2 regions of the Paenibacillus vortex V453 genome follow, and region 2 is predicted to be linked to the other one. Evidence: predicted binding sites of a transcription regulator. Region 2 holds the regulator's gene; the other holds the start of a gene.

Region 1 (12,247 bases), on a different contig from region 2:
AGGAGCAATGATTTCATTCACGTTCTCAACAGCCTTCAGAACGCCTTTGCCCAGGTAACGGGATTTGTCCTCGTCGCGAAGCTCAACGGCTTCGTGAATACCAGTGGAAGCACCGGATGGAACGATAGCGCGACCGATCGCACCGGATTCCAGGTATACTTCAACCTCTACGGTTGGGTTGCCGCGGGAGTCAAGGACTTCGCGTGCATATACGTCAGAAATAATAGTCATGTGTATAGTCTCCTTTAAATGTTATGTTTACGTTCCATTATGAACGACTTACTTCCGTGCTGCAATCATGGAGGTTCCCGTCATTTCGTCCGGCTTCGGCAGACCCATCAGATCGAGAATCGTTGGTGCGATGTCGGCAAGAATGCCGCCTTCACGCAGCGTTACGTTCTCATCCGTTACGATGAACGGAACCGGGTTCGTGGTATGCGCTGTGAATGGACGCCCATTCTCGTCAAATACCATGTCCGCATTTCCGTGGTCAGCGGTGATCAGAACAACCCCGCCTTTTGCCAAAACAGCCTCGACAACCTTTCCAACACATTCGTCTGTGGTTTCAACAGCCTTGATTGTTGGCTCCAGCATACCGGAGTGACCTACCATGTCCGGGTTCGCAAAGTTCAGGATGATCGCATCATGCTTATCCGCTTCGATCTCTCGCACACAAGCATCCGCCACCTCATAAGCGCTCATCTCCGGCTGCAGGTCATACGTCGCGACCTTCGGTGAATTGATCAGTACGCGCGTTTCGCCTGGAAGCTCCACATCGCGTCCACCGCTGAAGAAAAACGTCACGTGTGGATACTTCTCGGTTTCCGCAATACGCAGCTGCTTTTTGTTGTGCTGAACCAGCACTTCACCGAGGGTGTTGTCCAGATTCTTCGGCTTGTAGGCTACGAAGCCTTCCACCGTCTCGCTGAACAACGTCAGGCAGACAAAATGCAGGTTTTGCGGGAACTTCGGTCCACGTTCAAAACCGCGAAAATCATTGTTCGTAAACACTTGGGACAGCTGAATCGCACGGTCAGGACGGTAGTTCAGGAAGATAACGGAATCTCCGCTCTCCACCAGGCTTACCGGCTCGCCCTCACCGTTCACAATCACGGTCGGTTCCACGAATTCATCATAAACCGATTTCTCGTAAGATTCGGTGATGGCTTTCAGCGGATCCGTGTATTGAGGTCCTTCGCCGTATACCATAGCGCGGTATGCTTTCTCGACACGATCCCAACGCTTGTCACGGTCCATCGCATAATAACGACCGGAGAGTGTAGCGATTTGGCCAACGCCCACTTCTTCAATCTTCGCGATCAGATCCTTAACAAACTGCTTGCCGCTGTCCGGTGCCACGTCGCGTCCATCCATGAAGCCATGGATGTATACGTCATGGAAATCTTCCTTCTTGCAAAGATCCAGCATCGCAAACATATGCTCAATGTGACTGTGCACGCCGCCGTCGGACACAAGTCCGTACAGATGCAATTTCTTGCTGTTGTTCTTAGCTGCGCGAACGGCTTCCACCAACGTATCGTTCTCGAAGAATTCTCCTTCACGAATCGACTTCGTGATGCGAGTCAAGTCCTGATACACAATCCGGCCTGCGCCAATGTTCAGGTGACCCACTTCGGAGTTCCCCATTTGACCTTCCGGCAAGCCAACAGCTTCGCCGCAAGCGGTCAATGTTGTGTTCGGGTATTGCTTCAAATACCGGTCGTAATTGGGTTTGTTCGCTTGAGCGACCGCATTACCCACATCGGTGTTGCGAAGCCCGAAACCGTCCATGATGATCAGAGCTACGGGTCTTGGAGCTGACATCTACTTCGCCCCCTCAACGAGTGCGATGTAGGAAGCCGGTTGTAGACTTGCACCACCAACGAGCGCGCCGTCGATGTCGCTTTGTCCCATATACTCCGTTACATTTTCAGGCTTCACACTGCCGCCGTATTGAATACGCACCAGTGCTGCGACACTTTCACCATACAGGCCTTTTACGAGTTCGCGGATATAAGCGATTACTTCGTTAGCGTCCTCAGCTGTTGAGGATTTGCCTGTACCGATAGCCCAGATAGGTTCGTAAGCAATAACAACATGAATGGCTTGATCAGCAGGAATACCTGCGAACGCGGCTTCAGTCTGTACTTTGCACACGTCTTTGGTTTGGCCTGCTTCGCGTTCTTCCAGCTTCTCGCCGACACATACGATCGGAAGAAGACCATGACGGAACGCCGCATGTACTTTCTTGTTCACGATCTCATCGGTCTCTGCAAAATACTGACGACGCTCGGAATGTCCGATAATGACATAATCCACGCCCAGATCCTTCAGCATCAAACCGCTGATTTCGCCTGTAAAGGCACCATTATCTTCAAAATGAAGATTTTGTGCACCAATTTTGATGTTCGTGCCCTTTGCAGCTTCAACCAGAGCAGGAAGAGTGGTGAACGGCGCGCAAATTACGCTTTCCACGCCTTCAACTTCTGCTTTGCCTTTTACATCTTCGAAAAATGCGGTTGCTTCCGGAACAGTTTTGAACATCTTCCAGTTACCCGCTATGATAGGTGTTCTCACACGATTCACTCCTTTATTCCCCCCGAAGAGCCGGGGTTCAAACTTCATCCACTTGCTACCCTCTTATATCATAAATCTATTTATCGTTCAGTGCCACAACACCAGGAAGTTCTTTGCCTTCCATGAACTCAAGAGATGCACCGCCGCCTGTGGAGATGTGGTCCATCTTGTCAGCCAGACCGAATTTCTCAGCTGCTGCAGCAGAATCGCCGCCACCGATAATCGTGTAAGCTTCCGTTTCCGCACAAGCTTGTGCAACTTCACGAGTACCGTTTGAGAACGGAGCGATTTCGAATACGCCCATAGGACCGTTCCACACGACAAGCTTCGAGTTTTTGATCACTTCTGCATACTTGGCACGAGTCTTAGGACCGATGTCAACGCCTTCCCAGTCTGCTGGAATGCCGTCGATGCCAACAATCTTTGTATTCGCATCTGCGCTGAACTCGTCCGTAACCACGATATCTTCCGGCAGGTAGAAGTTTTTACCCAGCTCTTTGGCTTTCTCGATGAAACCGAGCGCAACATCAAGCTTCTCTTTATCGAGCAGAGATTGACCGATTTCATGGCCTTGAGCTTTGAAGAACGTGTAAGCAAGTCCACCGCCGATGATGACATTGTCAGCAAGCGTAAGCAGATTGTCGATCACGTCGATTTTGTCTTTAACCTTCGATCCACCGATGATCGCGGTAAAAGGACGATCCGGATTCGAAAGGGCTTTGCCGAGAACGGACAGCTCTTTCTCCATCAACAATCCCGATACAGCCGGAAGATGATGAGCAATACCTTCTGTCGAAGCGTGCGCACGGTGAGCAGCACCAAACGCGTCGTTCACGAACAGATCAGCAAGCTCTGCGAACTGCTTCGCAAGTTCCGGATCATTCTTCTCTTCACCAGGGTAAAAACGAACATTTTCAAGCACGAGCACGTCGCCGTTTTGCAGCTGGTTTACTTGTGCTTTTACTGCTTCCCCTACCGCTTCATCCGCTTTGGCTACCGGTTTGCCGAGCAATTCGGACAAACGTTCGCTTGCCGGAGTCAGGCGCAAAGATTCAACGACCTCTCCTTTGGGACGACCCATGTGGCTGGCCAGGATAACTTTCGCTCCTTGCTCCACCAGGTAGTTGATCGTCGGCAAAGTCTCACGAATACGAGTGTCGTCTGTAATTTTACCATCTTCGAGCGGTACATTGAAATCGACGCGGACAAACACCCGTTTGCCGCTTACTTCTACATCACGTACACTTTTCTTGTTCATCTCCACGTTCCTCCTAAGAAAACTATTCTCCTCACCGACAGCATGCAGTTGCTCCCGTTTCTCTCTCTATCGTCTCACCAGCGCCCGGATATGATCTATTCTTCCCAGTGCTCTGGCATGAAACAAGTAAAAACCATGAACCAAAGAGGAGACCCGTGAACGGAACTCCTCTTCGATTGGATGGCTAGATCAATTACAGACCTTTGCTTGCGATGTAAGCAGCGAGGTCAACGACACGGTTGGAGTAGCCCCACTCGTTGTCATACCAGGAAACGACTTTCACCATGTTGTCGCCAACTACCATAGTGGAGAGCGAATCGATAGTGGAAGAAGCCGGGTCACCATTGTAGTCGCTGGATACAAGCGGCTCATCGGAGTAGTTCAAGATGCCTTTCAGTGGGCCTTCAGAAGCTTCTTTCAGCGCACCATTCACATCTTCAAGCGTAACGTTTTGGGACAGTTCTACTACGAGGTCAGTTACAGAAACGTTCTTCGTAGGTACACGCATCGACATGCCGTTCAGCTTGCCTTTCAGGTGTGGCAGTACGAGACCAACCGCTTTAGCAGCACCTGTTGTGGATGGAATGATGTTCTCAGCAGCTGCACGAGCACGACGCAGGTCTTTGTGCGGCAGATCAAGCACTTGCTGGTCATTCGTGTAAGAGTGAATAGTATTCATCATACCTTTCACGATACCGAATTTCTCGTCAAGAACCTTAGCGAAAGGAGCCAAGCAGTTCGTTGTACAAGAAGCGTTAGAGATGATGGTGTGGTTAGCAGCATCGTATTTATCTTCGTTAACGCCCATAACGATGGTGATATCCTCGTCTGTAGCCGGAGCGGAGATGATAACTTTCTTAGCGCCGCCTTTCAAGTGAGCGGAAGCTTTGTCTTTCGCTGTGAAAATACCAGTGGATTCTACAACGATTTCTACGCCGTACTCAGCCCAAGGCAATGCTTCAGGGTTACGCTCAGCGAATACTTTCACTTCGCGGCCGTTTACCACAAGTGCGCCTTCTTTAGCTTCTACTTGTGCGTCAAGTCTGCCGTGAGTTGTGTCATATTTCAAAAGGTGTGCCAGTGTTTTCACGTCCGTCAAATCGTTGATTGCCACGATTTCAACTTCGCTGTTGTTCAGCGCAGCGCGGAACACGTTACGTCCAATACGTCCAAAACCGTTAATACCTACTTTAACCATGAGTAGTTCCCTCCATATTTGTAAAATTTATATATTCAAGATTGACCATAAGATCAATCAAGACAACAAGGTTTATAAAAACTGTGCTGCTCTAAATTTCTGGACTCAATCAAATGGCGGCATCGATTTCCTTCTCAAGCTCCAACGCTGCCGCTTCATCCGTCACGAGGATGTCCTCATGTCCGAATTTCAGCACGGCGTGAATCGCTTTGCCCTTGCCTTGGCCGCCGGCAATGCCGATGATCGTCTCTGTTCGCATAATGTCCTCAAGCCGAAGTCCGAGGGTAAGCATCTTATGCACAACTTCGCCTTCTTCGCTGAAATAATAGCCGAATGATTCAGCAATCGCGCCATCTGCCTGCAAGTTCTGAATGGAGCCTTCATCCAGCTTGCGTCGTCTCGCCATCTCCATCGCGTCGCCGATGCCGTGTATAATGACCCGGCAGCGCCGAATTACATCCACAATCTCCTGGATATGCTGATCCTGAACAAGAGACTGATAAGCATCCTCGCTTAGCAGATCAGGCACATGGAGCAAACGGTATTCAGCCCCAACACGCTTTGCCATCTTGGAAGCAATGGTGTTCGCTTGAATCTCCATGCTCTCTCCGAGGCCTCCGCGCGCAGGCACAAACCACGTGCTTCTGAGCGGTCCGCCACCAGGCAATGATGACATCTGCTCCGCCACTTCAGCGAGTGTAGAGCCGCCTGTTACGGCGATTGTATCTCCATCCTCCACAAAACTGAGCAGCGTCCTTGCGCCGGCCCGGCCAAGCTCACGTTTGACTTCCGGAGATGACTCACTGTCACCGGGAATAATGACCACTTTACGAAGCCCATAAGCCTGACGGATCTTCTCCTCCAGCTCAACCAGTCCGAACAACTCATTCATGACCGGTTCAAGTTCCTCAACCAAGCATAATCCTGCACTGCTGATTCGCATGCCAAGCGTCTCAATCTCGATCAGCCCCTGCGCTTTCAGAAGATCAGTCTCTGCCCTGAGGACACGCTCGGTCATCGAGAGTGATGAAGCCAGCGTTCTTCGGCCAACCATTCCGGACAACTTGATCTGATGAAGGATGGAATACCTTCGTTTAAGAGTGTTCATCAGATCCGGCAGAAGTTGCTCTTGTATTTCTAATAGGTTACGCATGCATTCCACTCCTGCAAACTTCGTCTCGGCTCTCCTCTATCGGGCCGTAAAATGTCCCAGTTAAACTTTTTGAGTCCCACCTTTATTCTAACCAATAATCACGCCCGTTGCAAGTGTCCGAAAGTATATTTCTCTGCCCCAGCCATTCTTATACATTATGGCCAAATGCAAGCTTGTCTATATAGTAGGAACAAAGTTTTGTCCGCTATTGTATTTTCGAAATAGATGCGGTATAATCAACTTCGTTGCTAATTTTTTAGATATCAGAAAGTATATACATCGCAGAGTCAGCTTCCTGATATCGCAAGAAAATCTACCGCTAAACGCGGTCTGTCTTCTTTGAATGTACGTCGATAGACCTTTTTATTATGCGCCCGTGGTCCAATGGATATGACGTAGGCCTCCGGAGCCTGAGATCGAGGTTCGATTCCTCGCGGGCGCGCCATTTTCACTTTTTCTATATACTGTTTACCCTAAAGTGCCCATGACGGCTCTTTTTTTTACCCAATAGTTTGACTTTCTTTGACTTTTTGATTTAAATTGTTTATCATGTGGGTAATACGGTAACAGTATTTATATGAGGTACTTAAGAGGAGGTTTTCCACGTGAGTTTTATACCTATGGTCGTTGAACAAAGCAACCGCGGTGAGCGGGCGTACGACATCTATTCCAGATTGCTGAAAGACCGCATTATCTTCCTCGGCTCCGACGTAAATGACGTGGTCGCCAATTCCATCATTGCCCAAATGCTGTTCTTGTCGGCTGAGGATCCCGAGAAGGATATTCATCTTTACATCAACAGCCCAGGCGGTTCCATTACCGCAGGTATGGCGATATTCGATACGATGCAGTTCATCAAGCCGGACGTTTCGACGATCTGTGTCGGCATGGCTGCTTCCATGGGCGCATTCCTGCTGAATGCAGGCGCTAAAGGCAAACGTTATGGTCTGCCTAACAGCGAGATCATGATTCACCAGCCGCTCGGCGGCGCACAAGGTCAGGCCACGGATATCGAGATCCGTGCTCGCCGCATCCTCAAGATGCGCGACAAGCTGAACCGCATCCTGTCCGATCGTACCGGCCAACCGCTGGAGCGCATTGAGAAGGATACCGATCGTGACTACTTCATGACGGCTGATGAAGCCAAGGAATATGGTCTTATCGATCAAGTACTGGAAAATACACCACCGCAGGGACTATAAAAGAATGCAAGCAAAGGGCAGGCGCCGTTATCCGGTGCCTGCCCTTTCTTATCCTCTGGATTCATTGAAAACTTCGAGTACTAAATCGTGAGAGTATCCCCTCCGGTCGCTGTTGAAATCGGGAAACATGAATGAACAGATAAGGAGGTTTCCCGATTTCAAAGGCGAACGCGATGCTCCTCCGAGGATACTCTCACTTCGGTACGACTCTTTTCAATAAAACATAAAGAAGGTAAGACCATCCCCCTCCTAAAAGACCTGCCTTAACTTGTGGGGAGTGGGATAGAGGAAAACCTATGTAGGGTTTCTTGCTTGGGTAATTGGGTGCGTAAGGCCAATGATGCGCTCCCCTCACTCACTGCTTCCATAAACGGGTGGCATCCGATATCGCATAGGGCGGCTTATGGCATTTTACCCCCGGACCATGCACCGTACGCACAGAGAGCAGTGCGCACGATGTACAAGCCATATAAGTCAACATCGAGGCAAGCCTCTCGATAAACATAAAAATCCCCTGAGCATAAGGAGCGGGAGAATGCTCCACGCCCGTTATCAAGGGATTTTTCGCAACTAGTTCCAACACAGTGTTACATCAGGACAACATCATGTATCTAAACAAGCTATAGTATTAAAAATGATTTCAGCTAATACAAACTGATTGATCGAGTCTTACTTCCATTCCTTCAGCTTGAACTCAAACTCAGGGAATCCATAGGCATACGCCGTGTACTCATAAAGCTGGAAGTACAGTACCGCCGCGTTATCCTTCACATAGAAGTCGGCATCGGCAGGCACTCCCTCAAAACCGCCGAGATAACCTCCCTCTTTCTTCAGCTTGCTCAGCACAAGGTTGTTCATCTTCTGCTTGTTCTTGCCCTGCATGTTGATGAAATCGCCCAGCTTCATTTGCTTGCCGTCCTTCAGTGAGAAGGTGAAGCTCTTGCGGAAGGTCATGCCATGAGCACCGCCCGTGTACGAATAATCGTACGCCGTAATGCTCAGGATGCCATCCTGATTGTAATGAACTACATAATCACCGCTGAATTCATACGGAAAATCTGTTCCCGATGGCGGGAGTGTGCCCACATTTCCTTCAGCGCCCGTGATGACGCCGGATGCATTTTCTTTTAGCACTTTGTTGATCTCTGCCTGCACCTCAGCATTACCGAGGCCACTGATAACCGGATAATTCACAACGGCATCAACGCCTTGAATTTTCTTTTTCAGCGCAGTCGATTTGATTTGAATGTCGTTTTGCTTTTTCTGCGTCATGCTGAGTGTTTTCAAGGAAGGATTCCACTGTCCCTGAACTCCCATATATTCGCTGATCGTTTTGAACGGCATATACAGACGACCGTTGATAATCTGTCCGCCTGGCTCACCAGCATAAGCTCCGTTCACCAAAATACCGATTTCACTCGCATCATATACGACGGCGCTCAACTTGTTATATCCGTTACCCAGCGTGTAGGTCCGATTCTTCGCATCATATTTAAGAGGCATTCCCAGACCATCCCGTAAAGCGGTTGCCGGAACATAGGTTACCCCATGCAGCACGATGCCCTTCTGTGATAAGGTTTTGCCATTCCATTTCAATACAACTTCATTCTTCGACGATTTTTGACTGGCGGAAACGGATGCCTTAGAGGTGCTTGCATCGATCACCTGTCCACTCAAACCAAGACTGCCAAGCAGGACACTAGTTGCAATTAAGGATGCACATACACGAAATTTAGGATTCATATTAGAATTCCACCTTTGTTAAAATAAGTTTCCGTTAGTTGTTACTCTATTACCCTCATTCATTATAAGGAAAGCTTTCAATCTATTGGTAACAAAGTCAATGACAATTTTGACTCCATGCTAAAGGACCTATATATTCTTGCTTATCTTTGAGTATGGGCCTCGTTATACTAATGAACACAAAACAATGATGTCATGCGCCCGTAAACATGAACATTTCACGGACCCGGACAACGTAAACCAATGGAATGATAAGCAATACCCCCAAGTGCTCCTTCAATGTTTATCAACAGTAAGCGCAAGGGGCTTTTTCTGGAAAACATCCAGTCACAACCACTGCAAATATATAGCTAAAAGCAGCAAGCAGCCAGAGAATTCATACTGTCTTTATCCCGACTTGTTTAAACCCTTCAGAATCCATATCAAAATGGCGTATTTCCACTCTTTATATATAACAATGAAAAGGCCCCGAAAGTTATGGGAAAATTCGTATAAGCGATCTTCTACACTTATTTATAGGTCTTAAGATTCAATTTTTATAACATAAAAAAACCTGCCCCCTTGAGGGGCAGGTTTTCTATATTACAGTTAATATGAAGAAATACATATTTCTTATCGACCGCTCTTCAGCTCGGTCCACAAACGATCATAGATGGACAGGGAATCGCCGACATTGTCGAGCCATTCGGTACGACGCAGCTCCTCTTCCGTCAGGTTGATCATGGTATTGGCGCGATATTCCTCGCTATGGAATTCCATCGCTTTGGTGTTCGGATTGCTGTATCCGATAAATTCATAGTTCTTGGCGCTGACTTCAGGCTCCAGCATGAAGTTAATGAATTTCTCGGCGAGCTCCTTATTCTTCGCACCTTTAGGAATCGCGTAGTTGTCCGAGAAGATGGTCGCTCCTTCTTCAGGCACGACATATGCCACATCCGGATTCTCCGCCGCGATAAACGCCGCATCTCCGGACCAAACCGTAGCAATCCAGCCTTCTTCCTGAATCATTTTCTGCTTGATATTATCCGTATCAAATGCAAGCACGTTAGGCAGCAGCGTCTTCAGCTCATCAGATGCAGCGATAATCTCCGCTTCATCCTTACTGCTGTTGGATTTCCCCTGCTTCTTAAGTGCCATGCCAATCATCTCGCGGTTGTCATCCAGAAGCAGGACTTTGCCCTTGTATTCCGGGTTCCAGAGATCTCCCCAGCTTTTGATCTCGTCTATCACGTACTTCTTGTTATATGCAATTCCCGTTACACCGGACGTGTAAACGATCGAATATTTATTGCCCGGGTCATAAGAAGGATCTTTAAACGTATCCGTAATATTGACGAAGTTCGGGATATTATTCATCTCAAGCGGCTCAAGCAGCTCCGATTCAATCATGGTTTTCACCATATAATCGGACGGCTGAATGAGATCATAACCACTGCCGCCAGCTTTGATCTTAGCCAGCAGATCTTCGTTGTTTGCATAATTGTCATAGGTTACCTTCACGTCAAACTTCTCTTCGAAGTCCTTCAGCACCTCAGGGTCGAAGTTGTCAGCCCAACTGTAAATATGAAGAGTTTCCTTATCCGAGCCGCAAGCAGCCAGGAGTCCTACAGACAATACTGCAACCATACCTGCCATCAGCAGGCGGGTCCATCTTGATTTGTTCAATTCAATATCTCCTCTCTTTCCACTTCCATATTCTATTCGAAAAAAGCGTTCATATCGCTTAGATCGGCAATGTTTTGTGCTTCTTCTGACCGTTGCCGCGGTTGAGAATGTATTGGGCTAACAGGATCAGCGTAATGCTCACCAGAATGAGCAGCGTACACAGCGCGTTGATCTCAGGCGAGATGCCTCGTTTCACCTGTGCGTAAATATAGATCGGCAGCGTCGTTGAGCTTGGACCAGCGACAAAAAAGACTGACCATGAAATCATCCAATGACAGGGTAAAAGCAATCAAAGCGCCGGAGATAATGCCCGGTGCAATCTGCGGCAGCGTTACATGCCGGAACGTTTGCCAAGGCGTGGCTCCCAAATCCTGAGCCGCCTCATCCAACTGCTTGCCCATGCCGGACAGTCTGGCCGTAACCACGACGTAGACATAGGACAGGCTGAACGTGATGTGGGCAATAATTACCGTGGTTTTGCCAAGCGGCATGTTCAATTGGCTGAACAACACGAGCAGTGATAACCCCATAATGATATCCGGGATAATGACGGGCAGATATAACAGCCCGTTCATGCCGCTGCGTCCTTTGCGGCCCATATTTCGGAGCGAGAGTGCCGCTGCGGTTCCCAGCAGGGTGGATACAACCGTAGAGATGACGGCCACCGTCAAGCTGTTCATCAGGGCTTCCATCACATGCCGGTTCTCGAACAGCGATACATACCAATCCAACGTAAATCCTTCCCAGTTTCCGCTCAGCCGCGTATCGTTGAAGGAATAGATAATGATCATAATGATGGGTACATAGATGAAAGCCATCATAAGGTAAGAGTGAATCCCGAGCAGCGGATGATTCTTCTTCTTCACTTATCTCCCCTCCCCTACACGTTGATGGCGGGCTTGCATGGCCCGGTTAAAGAGCAGGATCAGCACCAGGGACGTGGCGACAAAAATCACCGACAACGCCGCTCCAAACGGCCAGTTCCTTGCACCCAGGAACTGTGACTGAATAATATTACTGATCATGGAGGACTTCGCGCCTCCCAATATATCCGTAACTACAAACATCCCGGAGGTCGAGACATACACCAGAACCGCACCCGTCATAATGCCGGATTTGCTCTGCGGCAGCGTAATGTGCCGAAACGCCTTCCACCTCGATGCACCCAGATCGCTGGCCGCATCCAAGAGACGCTTGTCCATCTGCTCCAGCGCTACATAAATCGGCAGCACCATGAAGGGAATAAAGTTATACACCATGCCAAGCAATACGGCACCATACGTATATAACATCTGAATAGGCTCATCAATCCACCCCACCCATAACAGCAGGCTGTTCACCACGCCTTGCGTTCGCAAAAGCAGAACCCAGGCATACGTGCGAATCAGAAAGTTGATCCAAAACGGAACGGTGATCAGAATCAATCCCCATGTCTGGATACGCGGGGAAGC
Region 2 (12,247 bases):
CATCTTCCAGGACACTCTTCATATTACGCATAAAACGATATGTACCAAATGCCATGTTATCCATCATCATATACTCTTGCTCATTAGACCATAGTCCAGTGTACTCAATGCCAACCAGTGTCCCATCGAGATGAGGTTCCATTGTCCAAATGGTAAGCTCGTTGTCTTCACCTCTGAGCGTAAGTCTACGGTTAGGGATAAGCTCTTCAATCGTGCCGATATAGGATACGCCCCAGCCGTAATCAAGAGCGACTTGACCGCCGACCTTCAGGTCGATCTCACAATGACGGGTTTCCCAGCGGTTTCGTTCCTGCGGTTCGGTCAATGCCTTCCATGCCCGTTCCGGTGTTGTGCGGATTACAATTTCTCTCTTCACGTTCTTAAAAATAGCTGTCATTCATAAGTCCTCCTCTAGGTATTGTTTGAGCTTAGTCAGTTTGTTCTCCAGAATATGGCCAAGCTCATGCTGAAGCTGCTCATACCCGTTCTGAAAGATTGGGACGTTCAGTCGGTAGAAGCAGTACTTGCCTTCTCTGCGCTCAAGCAGCAGTTCTTCTTCGAGCAAAATCGCCAGATGTTTTTTAATGGCCGGCTGCGAAATATGAAATGCTCTCACGATCTCTAGCTGAGGGAGCTCTTGATGGGCTACCATGTTTAATATTTTCCTTCGGATGGGATCTGAAATCGCACGGTACATATCGCTCATGATTGAAATCCCTCCACATCTCATTCAGATAACCTTTTGGTTATATGTATGCATTCAGTATAGGTTCCCATCAATTGGATGTCAATATAAATGGTTAAATTAAAAATTAGGCTTTACATAACCAAAACACTAGTGTACTATTTAACTATAACACCAATACAAAAAAGGAGTGGAACACATACATGAACGGAAACGGTTCAAAAGAACTCACAGCAGACAACACAGCCATGGGGAGCAGTGCTTCCCAAGCTGTTAACGCTATAAGCAAATCCGGCACAACGAATGCACATCCCCATCTCCATTCATCCAATAAATCGAACGCATCAGATGATCTAGGGGATGGAATGCATTCATCAGTGATACCCTCGACAAATGCTCAGAATAGTCCAGTCGTTCTTACAGTCCAGCAGGTCACCAAAACCATTGGAAAGAAGAACATCGTGGACGGACTTTCTTTTGACATTTATCGTGGTGAAATTGTGGGATTGCTTGGACCGAACGGTGCAGGCAAAACGACAACCATCCGCATGATAGTCGGACTGATCGAGATGACTCAAGGGGATGTGCATGTTAAGGGGCACAGCATCAAGAGAGATTTCGTTCAAGCCATCCGCCATATCGGGGGCATTATTGAAAATCCTGAGTTCTACCCTTACATGAGCGGCTATGACAACTTGAGACAATACCAGCGGATGTCCGAGGGCGTGACCATCACCAGAATTATGGAGGTTGTGAAGCTTGTCGGGCTGCAGGATGCCATACACAAGAAGGTTCGTGCTTATTCACTGGGTATGCGCCAACGGTTAGGGATTGCCCAGGCTTTGCTGCATAATCCATCCATCCTCATCCTTGATGAGCCGACGAATGGACTCGATCCAGCAGGTATCCGAGAGATGCGGGACTACTTGAAACAAATCGCCAAGGATGAGGGAATTGCCATACTTGTATCCAGCCACCTGCTGTCGGAGATGGAATTGATGTGCAGCCGTGTGGTTGTTATCCAGGAAGGTAAACTCGTAACCGAGCGTTCTATCGGAGGCCCAGTCGTTGATGAAGAGTTGACCACGGTAACCTTCCGCGTAAACGATGCGGCCATGGCGGAACAGACCATTAGGCATATGAAAGACATCACGCTTCTTGCCACCCAGATCGAGGAGGGCATCGTTACGGTTCAACTGACGGAAGAAGACATACCTGCATTGATCCAGTCGCTGTGCGATGCGCGGGTACGAATCTATCGGGTGGAAGAGATTAAATCTTCACTGGAAGAAGAATTTTTGAAATGGACAGGAGGCAATCGCATTGCATAGCTTTGGAAATCTCGTCTGGAACGAGTGGCTCAAAATGTTTAAAAAACGGAGTTTTTTCCTGCCCTACGTGCTGTTGGCTGGAATGGTGCTATTCATGGCGTTTATGCTCTATAAATTCAGCAGTGGCAGCAGCACTGGTTATGAGTTCGCTCAATTGGCTGTAACCACCAAGGGGATGGGGCAAATGCTGACCCTGCTTGCGATCGTAGTTACGGCGGGAGCGGTAGCAAAGGAACACAGTATGGGCACCGTCAAACTGCTGCTTATACGCGCGCAGAGCCGTACCAAGATTTTGGCTTCGAAATATGTTACCATTCTGATTTACATCCTGACCCTTGTAGCTTTCATGTTTGTTGTCTCCGTGCTGACGGGTCAGATCACGTTCGGCATGGAATCCGGCACGGTTGCAATCGGTGATGTGTTGAGGGAAGCAATCAATAATCTGGTGTATACGATCGTCTATGTAACGTTAACCTTTATGGTAGGCATATTGACGAAATCCACCGGTCCTGCCATCGGCATCGGGATGTTCATGGTTATTATGGAAAGCATGGCTGTACAGCTGCTTGCACGTTATTCCTGGTCCAAATACCTGCTGTTCACGAACGTGGATCTTTCCATGTACAGCGGGGGAGGCAGTTCCCCGATACCGGGAATGAGCCTGACATTTTCAATTATTGTGCTCGCTGTATATCTTCTCTTGTTTCTTACGGCAGGCTTTGTTACGTTTAAAAAACGGGATGTCGCATAAGGAACCTCGAGAGAGGTAGAGCGGCGGAAAGGAGCAACCCGACAGTGAGTATAGAATTCGACAATAATCTGCCGATCTATTTACAGATCATGACGTATTTAAAGAAAGAAATTATAATCGGTAAACTTCAGCCCGGTGATAAAATCCCATCGGTCCGAGAATTAGCAAGTGAGCTTCAAATAAATCCAAACACGGTGCAGCGAACATTTCAAGAATTGGAGCGTGAGGGTATTGTGGAGACACGGCGGGGATTGGGCCGATATGTGACAAGCGAGGAATCGAAGATTATGGCGATAAAAAAAGAAATGGCAGGCGATCTGCTGGAGCGGTTTATTCGTGGAATGCAGGAGCTGGGCTTTAAAGATCAGGATATCATATCGATCGTGGAAGATGCAGTGAAGCAGTCATGATCAATAGCGGAGGTGAAACCATGGTGGAGAACTTGTTGCAGGTCCGCAGCGTAAACAAGACCTACGCCGGCGGCCGGAGAGCATTACATGACATAAACCTGAATATTCATGGTGGAAAAATCATTGGTTTGCTGGGTACCAACGGAAGCGGAAAGAGTACGCTTATGAAGATTGCGGCAGGCTTGATCCAGCCTTCGACCGGCGGTGTTGAAGTGAACGGCAAGCCGGTCGGACTGGAGACCAAAGCTATCGTATCCTTCATGCCCGACCGTCCTGTGACGGAGCCCTGGATGAAGGTATCGGATGCGGTGGCATACTTCAAGGATTTTTATGAAGACTTTAATGTTGAGAAAGCCCGCAATATGCTGGAATTTATGAATTTGAAGGCGAATGATCGCATCAGTTCCTTGTCCAAAGGAATGAACGAGCGCCTGCAGTTAACACTGGCTTTGTCCCGTGAAGCCCAGCTGTATATGCTGGATGAACCCATTGGTGGAGTGGATCCGGTAGCAAGGGGCAAGATTTTGGATGCGATTGTTGAATTCTACAACGAGGACAGCAGCATTATCATTTCGACCCATCTGGTCCGGGATATTGAGCGGATATTTGATGAAGTGATTTTTATTCGCAACGGCGAAGTTGTCATGCATGACGAAGTAGAGAACATCCGCCTGAAGCACGGAAAAAGCGTGGATGAGATGTTTAAAGAGGTGTATGCGGAATGATGAAACTGTTGAAATACGACTGGAAGAGAAACTCGACAACGCTGCTTGGCGCATTCGCGATACTTCTGATCGTACAGATTGCGATCACGGTGGCGGGCTCCATCAGAGACTGGGAGCTTGGAATCATGCTTGGGTTAAGCATGCTGGCCTACGGCTCTGTAAGTGTCCTACTGGTGGTTGTCGCTAGCAAGACATTCGACTTTAATATCAAGGCGTACCACCGTCGCCTGCTTCCTGTTCGTTCGGTTTGGAGCGTAGCTTCCTCGCTTATAATGGCATGTGTGAGTCTGCTTGTGCTTGGCATACTGGCGGCTTTGCATATGTGGTATTATTGGAACTCGGCCGGCATACCGCTGCAAGACATCCATTTATCTGAATTTCCCATTACGTATGCAATTGGGCTGGCGCTGATGATGGCTTGGAAGTTGATCTACTTGATGATCACAATATTTTTCTCCATTACGGTTGCCAGAAGCATTACGAAGAAGGGGAGCGTTTGGATCGGCATTCTGGTATTCTTCGCACTGCAAAATATTCTTGGCTGGCTCAGCCATGTAATCTTTGGTGAAAAGGTGGCGTGGGTCGGGCCGATGGCTACCATCTCTTTTGGGAATGAGACAGACTTTGCCGTATCTGCCGGAGAGTATACGCTGGCATGGGGAGCCCTTGCGTTTGAAGTCGTGCTTGCAGCCTTGATCCTATACGCAACGGTCTATCTGATTGATCGGAAAGTGGAAGTTTAGTTTAACCATAGAGATAACACTGTCATGGAGATGAAGAAGGCAAGAATATATAGTAAGAGACGAAGAAGCTGCCCGGAACAGGGCAGTTTCTTTTTGGTATGGAAGGAGATTACCCTTGCCAAGCCGAACCTATCAGTATACTTCATGATCGAAATAACTCATCATATGAAGTTATAGCAAGGAGATAATATGTAGGAATATACTAAACATTATAACGTTATATTCACGTATCGATTGTTCTATGCTATGCTATAAGCACGATACACAGATTACACCATATAAATCGGCGAAATAACGAGGATAACGGCTGGATCGGCAAGGCTAAAGGGGTGGGATTATGAAGATTTTGGAACAGCGCTTTGTGTTGCGCAATGTACAGACGGTGTTTGATGATCAACCTTTTGACATGGTTATGGAGAACGGATTTATTACCGAAATAACGGCTGCGAATACGGCCACCGGTGCTGATCAGTTTGATTGCACGGGCCTCTATGTCTCCAGCGGCTGGATTGATATGCATGTCCATGCGGTTGCCAAGCTTGAGCCCTACGGGGATGTCATTGATGAGATTGGCGTTAAGCAAGGGGTTGCCACTATTATCGACGCAGGCAGCTGCGGTGCGGACGGGATTGGGGAGCTGGCAGACGAGGTAGCCCGGTCCAAGACCAATGTGTTTGCTTTTTTGAATATATCCCATATTGGTCTGCAACGAATCGATGAGCTTTCCAGTCTGGATTGGGTTGACGCCGACAAGGCAATAAAAGCGATACGCACCTATCCGGATCTGATCATTGGACTTAAGGCAAGAATCAGCAAAAGCGTCGTGAAGGATAATGGGGTAGAGCCGCTTCGTCTCGCAAGGAAACTGTCCGAGAAAACATCGCTTCCGCTGATGGTACATATCGGATCGGGACCCCCGCCTATTGAAGAGGTATTGGAGCTGCTTTCGAAGGACGACATTATTACCCATTATTTAAACGGAAAAGCCAACAATTTATTTGATTCGGACGGTAAGCCGATCCCGGCACTGGTAGAGGCGATAGCCCGCGGCGTCCATCTGGATGTGGGTCATGGAACAGCAAGCTTTTCGTTCCTGGTAGCGGAATATGCAAAGAACCAGGGGATTAAGCCCAATACAATCAGCACGGATATTTATCGCGGTAATCGTATGAACGGTCCGGTGTACAGTCTGGCCAGCGTGATGACCAAGTTCCTTTATTTGGGCTACAGCTTGCAGGAGGTGATCTCAGCCGTAACGGACCATGCTGCTGCTTGGCTGCGACGGCCGGAGCTGGGGAGAATCCAAGTGGGTGATGCAGCACACCTGACGTTGTTTACGGTGCAGCAGGGGCCGCTGAGTTTAACGGATTCCGAAGGGGAGACAAGAATCGCCGACCGATATATCGAAGCCAAGGGAGTGGTAGTCAATGGATCATTCATTACATGCTAAGTATGGATTGAAACGAGTGGTTAATGCCAGTGGCCGCATGAGCATTCTCGGAGTATCTGCACCAACGGATACCGTGATGGAAGCGATGCGGATCGGTGGTCAGAGTTACGTGGAGATCGCAGATCTGGTAGACAAAGCCGGCGATTACATGGCGCGCATACTCGGTTCGGAGGCAGCGGTTGTTGTCAATTCCGCTTCCAGCGGTATCGCATTATCCGTAGCAGCCATTGTAACCGAGGGCAATCGCAGACGCAGTGATCGGCTGCATCAGGAGCCGATTGCCAAGAACGAAATCATCATGTTCAAGGGACACAATGTGCAGTATGGAGCTCCTGTTGAAACGATGGTTTACCTCGGAGGAGGTAAGGTTGTTGAGGTGGGTTATGCCAACGAAGGGCGCAAGGAACATATCGTCGAAGCGATTCATGAGCGCACCGCTGCTATTTTGTATGTGAAATCACATCACTGCGTGCAGAAAAATATGATTTCGGTTGAAGAGGCAGCTGAAGTGGCCAAGGCACACGGCCTTCCGCTGATCGTGGATGCGGCGGCTGAAGAGGATATCCAGAAGTATGTGAAATACGGTGATCTGGCTATATACAGCGGCTCCAAAGCCATTGAGGGTCCAACCTCCGGCATCGTAGGCGGCAAGCGGCAATACGTGGAGTGGGTGAAGGCGCAGCTGCACGGCATTGGGCGAAGCATGAAGGTAGGCAAGGAAACCACGTTTGGATTGCTCCAGGCGCTGGATGAGTACATGGTGAAGGAAGACAAGAGTGAACAGGAGAAGGCTGCACTCGAGGAAATGCAGTCCTTATCGGATTTGCCGGGCATTGAGGTTACCATCGTGCAGGATGAGGCAGGCCGCTCCATCTTCCGGGGACGTGTGAAAGTAGGCGAAGAAGCTGCGGGAGTCAGCGCCAAATCGATGAACGATCAACTTCGCGAGGGCGATATCGCCGTATACACAAGGGATTACGGTGTGCGGCAGGGGTATTTTGACATCGATCCACGCTCGCTTTCCGGCGATGATTTGCAAGTCATTATAACAAGAATACAGCAGATTGCAGGGGGAAACTAAAATGGCCAATATGGAGAAACGTCTTTACAGAAACCGCGCAGCACTGAATGTGCTTGCAGGCAGCATCCAGAATGCAAAGGAAATATTCGAAGCAGCGGAAGGACATGTGGTGGTCGGTGTGTTGTCGAAGAACTATCCGAACGTGCAAGAGGCCATTATCGCGATGAAGGAGTACGGTGCTGTTATTGAAGATGCCGTGTCTATCGGACTTGGAGCAGGGGATAACCGGCAAGCGGCAGTCGTAGCAGAGATCGTGAAGGGCTATCCAGGCACGCATATCAATCAGGTATTCCCTGCCGTTGGCGCTACCCGTGCTAACTTGGGGGGAGAGGAAAGCTGGATAAACAGCCTTGTGTCCCCTTCGGGTCAGGTGGGCTACGTGAACATATCTACCGGCCCGGTGAGCGCTGCCGGAACGGATGCGGCCATCGTTCCTATTAAAGCCGCTATTGCGCTTGTGCGCGATATGGGAGGCAATGCACTGAAATATTTCCCGATGCAGGGGCTGAAGCTAGAGGATGAATACCGCGCGGTAGCGAAGGCATGTGCAGAGGAAGGTTTTGCGCTCGAGCCGACTGGCGGCATCGATAAAGAGAATTTTGAAGCGATTGTACGGATTGCTTTGGAAGCGGGAGTACAGCAGGTTATTCCTCACGTATATTCCTCCATCATCGATTCAACCAGCGGCGATACCATCATCAGTGATGTTCGGGAACTGCATCAAAAGTTAAAAGCGCTGGTTGACCAATATGCCTAAGAGAATCGCTGCCTATGGCGAAGTGATGATGCGGCTGCAAGTACCAGGGTATGCATCTTTGGCTCAGGAGAGCCATTTGAATTACTCCTTCTCGGGCACCGGTGTCAATATCGCATCGGCCATCGCCAGATTCGGTCATACCGGATATCTGGTCAGCACGCTGCCGGATAACCCGCTTGGTGAAGCGGCGATCTCATACCTGCGCAAGCTTGGTATTGGCACATCGCTGATTAGCCGGGGAGGCAAATACGTAGGCATGTATTTCCTGGAGAACGGCTTCGGTGTGCGGCCCGGACGTGTCACGTACACGGATCGGCTGGGCAGCAGTTTTAATACGGCAGCGGATGAGATGTACGATTTCGGGGCGATTGCCGAAAGCGTGGATATGATACACTTTTGCGGCATTACCCTCTCGATGAACGACACGGTGCGGGGGCAGATGAAGACGTTGGCCAAGGAAGTTAAGGCAAGAGGCGGTACGGTTGTGTTCGATTGCAACTATCGTCCCTCTTTATGGGGTGCGGACCGCTACGACTTTGCCAAGCCGCATTATGAGGAAATGCTGTCATTGGCGGACATTGTTTTTATGAACGAGAAAGACGCTCTCTATATTCTCGGCATGGAGACGACGCGTGAAGACCGGAACGAGCAGCTGCAGGAGTTGATTCCACAGGTAGCCGCGAAGTATAATATTACGGTTGCGTCGGGGACCCACCGCAAGATCAACGGGGATAATACCCATTCCCTGCGAGGATATCTATACACGGACGGAGTCTTTTATTTTTCCCAAACATTGACGTTCTCCGTTCATGACCGTATCGGAGCAGGCGACGCCTATGCCAGTGGTGTGCTTCACGGAATTTCAGAGGGATATGAACCGGGACGGACGGTTGATTTTGCCGCCGCAGCCGCGATGCTTGCCCATACCGTAACGGGAGATACGCCGACGGCGAATGAACGCGAAGTCCTTCAGGCGATGAGTCAGCATATGTCTGATGTGGAAAGGTAGGAGGAAGTATGTCGATCACGCGGAAGAACGGTCCATTATATCTGCAAATCAAGAAGATCATTAAAGATCGGATTCTGCATGGGGTTTACCCACTTGGTGCCCATATTCCTTCCGAGCCGCAGCTGGAGCAGGAATTCAATGTCAGCAAAATGACAGTTCGTAATGCCATCCAGGAGTTGTATCAGGAGGGATATGTAGAGAAACGGAGCGGAGTGGGAACGATTGTGACCCGGAACACCTCCTTTTCCAAACTTTCCAAGGGCAAGCTGTTTACGGAGATTTTGGTTGAAGAAGGACACCAGATTCGGAAGCGCCACCTGAAGACGGAATGGGTGCATAACGAGCCGGATAGTGAATTATACTTGAAATTCGGCGAACGGTGCCTGCTTATTGAACGGTTGTATTTGCTCGACGGGAACCCTTATATTTACTATACACATTATGTGTCAGCCCAAGTGGATATGGGAGAGGAGTTCGATTCCAACGAACTGCTATCCCTGTATGACCGTATCGAGGAGAGTCAAATTACGTTGGAGAATTTCCGGGATCGCTTTCTGGCGACCGTAGCCGATGATGAGATTGCACCACTGCTTGAAGTAAGTGCAGGCGCACCGCTGCTCAAGCGGTTGAGATCCTCGTACGACGGAGCGGGCAGCATGATTGAATACAGCATCGGTTATTATAATACGGAATTACAGCATTATTTGATTAGTTATGATGTTTGATGGCGTGAATTTATAGATGGTGATGAAGAAGTGGCCCTTAAACCGGTATTTATCGGAAATGGAGGCTGCTTCTTTTTTTTGCCGCCATATTGAATGGATCTTCAGAAAAAGGCTATAAGGGTTCGAATTAGTGGGTACAATAAGAATAAATGGACTGCAGGATGAATTCGCTAAGACCCTCTTGGCAAAATGAAAAAATGTGCTATAATGAGATTAAAGTCAAAGAAAGTCAAAGTCAACGAGAGGGTTCGCTGATTTTGATTATGGTTAAACCAAGTATAAGCAAGGCTCTGTGCGGACGTGTAAGATCACTATCCGTCTTAACGTTTCAAACAGTGGAGGATGAACAGACCATGCGTAATATCTCTGATATTATCGAACAATACCTGAAGAGCATACTGCAGGAAAGTCCGGAAGGCACCGTTGAAATTCAGCGTAACGATCTGGCAGAGCAATTTTCTTGCGTTCCTTCCCAGATTAATTACGTCATCAGTACACGGTTTACCTTGGAGAAGGGCTTTCTCGTGGAAAGCAAGCGCGGCGGAGGCGGTTACATACGCATCCAGCGAATTGAGCTTCCTCAGCATACTGCACTCCAGCAGCATCTTCATCATACAATCGGCAGCATGATTGATCAGACGGTAGCGGAAGGGCTGATCTATCAGCTGGAGGAATCCCGGTTTTTGACGAGGCGGGAGGCCAGTCTGATGCGGGCCGCCATTTCAAGGGAATGCCTGAATGTGAAGCTTCCTTATCGGGATGAGCTGCGTGCAAGGATTATGAAGGCGATGCTTATTTCTTTATTAGGTAAGTGAGTCTGTGTAAGGAGGCATTGGATATGGTATGCCAAGAATGCGGTAAACGGCCAGCGACACTTCATTTCACCAAAATTGTGAACGGGGAAAAAACAGAGTTTCATTTTTGCGAAACTTGTGCCCGCGAAAAAGGGGAATTGATCCCCGGTACGTCGAATGGTTTTTCTATACACAGTTTGCTGTCGGGTCTCCTGGATCTGGATCCTTCAGGCAAGGGCCAGACTCCCGGTGCCAAAATGGCTCAGACGCTGCAATGTGAAGAATGCGGTATGACGTATTCGCAGTTCAGCAAGCTTGGCCGATTCGGCTGCAGCTCGTGTTATAAATATTTCTCGGATCGATTGGATCCGTTGTTCAAGCGAGTTCATGGCGGTACATCCCATGTTGGCAAGGTGCCGAAGCGCACAGGGGGTCGTATTCAGATCAAACGCCAAATCGACGAGCTTAAGAAAGAACTTCAATTCCGGATTGTGCAGGAGGAGTTCGAAACCGCCGCCGAGATCCGGGACCAGATCCGTGAGCTGGAGAAGAATATCGCTCAGGGATAAGATTTAATGAGTATGCACTTTAGTAGGAGGAATGCGTGATGTCTAATCTCCGGTTTACCGATACGGCGCTCAGCGAGTGGATGCGCGGAACCGGTCAGGATTCCGACATTGTCATCAGCACCCGTGTCAGGGTGGCGCGCAATCTGCAGCATCTTCCTTTCCCGCTGCTGGCAACGGATCAGCAGTCAGGAGAAGTGCTAGAGCGCCTGACCCGTGTGTTAAATGATAAGGAAGATTTGCAGGATTTTGGGGATTTGCATGTAATTAAATTAAGTGAGATTGATGAGCTGGATAAGAAGGTTCTCGTTGAGAAGCATCTGATCAGTCCCAATCTGGCGAATGAATCCCGGAATGGTGCAGTCATCCTTACCGAAGATGAGTCCGTCAGCATTATGATCAATGAAGAGGATCATCTACGCATACAGTGCTTATATCCCGGATTTCAGGTTCGGGAGGCATGGGAACGTGCCACTGCGCTGGATGATGTTTTTGAATCCGAAATCGATTATGCGTTTGATGACAAACGGGGGTATCTCACAAGCTGTCCGACGAATGTCGGTACCGGTCTCCGGGCCTCTGTCATGATGCATCTGCCGGCTCTCGTTATGACGCAGCAGATCAATCGAATTCTTTCGGCTGTATCGCAGGTGGGTCTGACCGTAAGAGGAATTTATGGTGAAGGCAGCGAAGCATTAGGCAACCTGTTTCAAATCTCGAATCAGATAACGCTCGGTCAAACCGAGGCGGAGATCATCGAGAATCTTCACAGCGTCGCCTTGCAGATCATCGAGCATGAGAAGAATGCCAGAGCACGGCTCTTGGGTGACTCCAAGCTCCGTATTACGGACCGGGTGATGCGTTCTTACGGCATACTGTCCTACGCGGCAGTAATGGATTCCAAGGAAGCAGCCCAACGCTTGTCCGACGTTCGACTTGGGGTGGATCTCGGCCTCCTGGAAGGTCCGGAAATTCCGGTAATGAATGAGCTGAATGTGAAGACACAGCCGGGTTTTCTGCAAAAAACCTTTGGAGAGGGCATGCATCCTTCCGAACGAGATATGTATAGGGCTAAACTCATCAGAGAAACATTAGGTAACCATTAAGGATTGATTCTCGTTTTACTAATGGATGAACGGAAACGTCGCAATAACTGGCGATACACCGAAATCCGCGAGGTTAAATATATTAATTGAAACGTGGAGGTGCAATACTATGAT

The links. Region 2 encodes CtsR, which represses protease genes until heat stress. Its sites were predicted from a motif close to ATGGTCAATAAAGGTCAAACA; they were not measured.
Region 1: clpP (ATP-dependent Clp endopeptidase proteolytic subunit ClpP) is a predicted target of CtsR. The motif match lies at 6,696-6,716, and genes of this name have one in related genera.

What each region holds. Positions count from the first base shown of each region.
Region 1 covers NZ_ADHJ01000006.1:65,777-78,023, reverse strand. The annotation lists gene eno (phosphopyruvate hydratase) at 1-231, opposite strand, end outside; gene gpmI (2,3-bisphosphoglycerate-independent phosphoglycerate mutase) at 280-1,824, opposite strand; gene tpiA (triose-phosphate isomerase) at 1,825-2,577, opposite strand; gene PVOR_RS02965 (phosphoglycerate kinase) at 2,654-3,835, opposite strand; gene gap (type I glyceraldehyde-3-phosphate dehydrogenase) at 4,029-5,033, opposite strand; gene PVOR_RS02955 (sugar-binding transcriptional regulator) at 5,143-6,186, opposite strand; tRNA gene PVOR_RS02950 (tRNA-Arg) at 6,557-6,631, shown strand; gene clpP (ATP-dependent Clp endopeptidase proteolytic subunit ClpP) at 6,792-7,388, shown strand; gene PVOR_RS31275 (hypothetical protein) at 7,744-7,971, opposite strand; gene PVOR_RS02940 (PdaC/SigV domain-containing protein) at 8,058-9,131, opposite strand; gene PVOR_RS02935 (ABC transporter substrate-binding protein) at 9,744-10,796, opposite strand; partial or broken gene PVOR_RS02930 (ABC transporter permease) at 10,855-11,662, opposite strand; gene PVOR_RS02925 (ABC transporter permease) at 11,663-12,247, opposite strand, start outside.
Region 2 covers NZ_ADHJ01000054.1:63,432-75,678, reverse strand. The annotation lists gene PVOR_RS28145 (SRPBCC family protein) at 1-397, opposite strand, end outside; gene PVOR_RS28140 (metalloregulator ArsR/SmtB family transcription factor) at 398-706, opposite strand; gene PVOR_RS28135 (ABC transporter ATP-binding protein) at 1,051-2,016, shown strand; gene PVOR_RS28130 (ABC transporter permease) at 2,009-2,767, shown strand; gene PVOR_RS28125 (GntR family transcriptional regulator) at 2,812-3,177, shown strand; gene PVOR_RS28120 (ABC transporter ATP-binding protein) at 3,198-3,902, shown strand; gene PVOR_RS28115 (hypothetical protein) at 3,899-4,645, shown strand; gene PVOR_RS28110 (amidohydrolase/deacetylase family metallohydrolase) at 4,992-6,095, shown strand; gene PVOR_RS28105 (DgaE family pyridoxal phosphate-dependent ammonia lyase) at 6,073-7,176, shown strand; gene dagF (2-dehydro-3-deoxy-phosphogluconate aldolase) at 7,178-7,933, shown strand; gene PVOR_RS28095 (sugar kinase) at 7,926-8,942, shown strand; gene PVOR_RS28090 (GntR family transcriptional regulator) at 8,951-9,667, shown strand; gene PVOR_RS28085 (CtsR family transcriptional regulator) at 10,021-10,482, shown strand; gene PVOR_RS28080 (UvrB/UvrC motif-containing protein) at 10,506-11,030, shown strand; gene PVOR_RS28075 (protein arginine kinase) at 11,069-12,133, shown strand; gene clpC (ATP-dependent protease ATP-binding subunit ClpC) at 12,243-12,247, shown strand, end outside.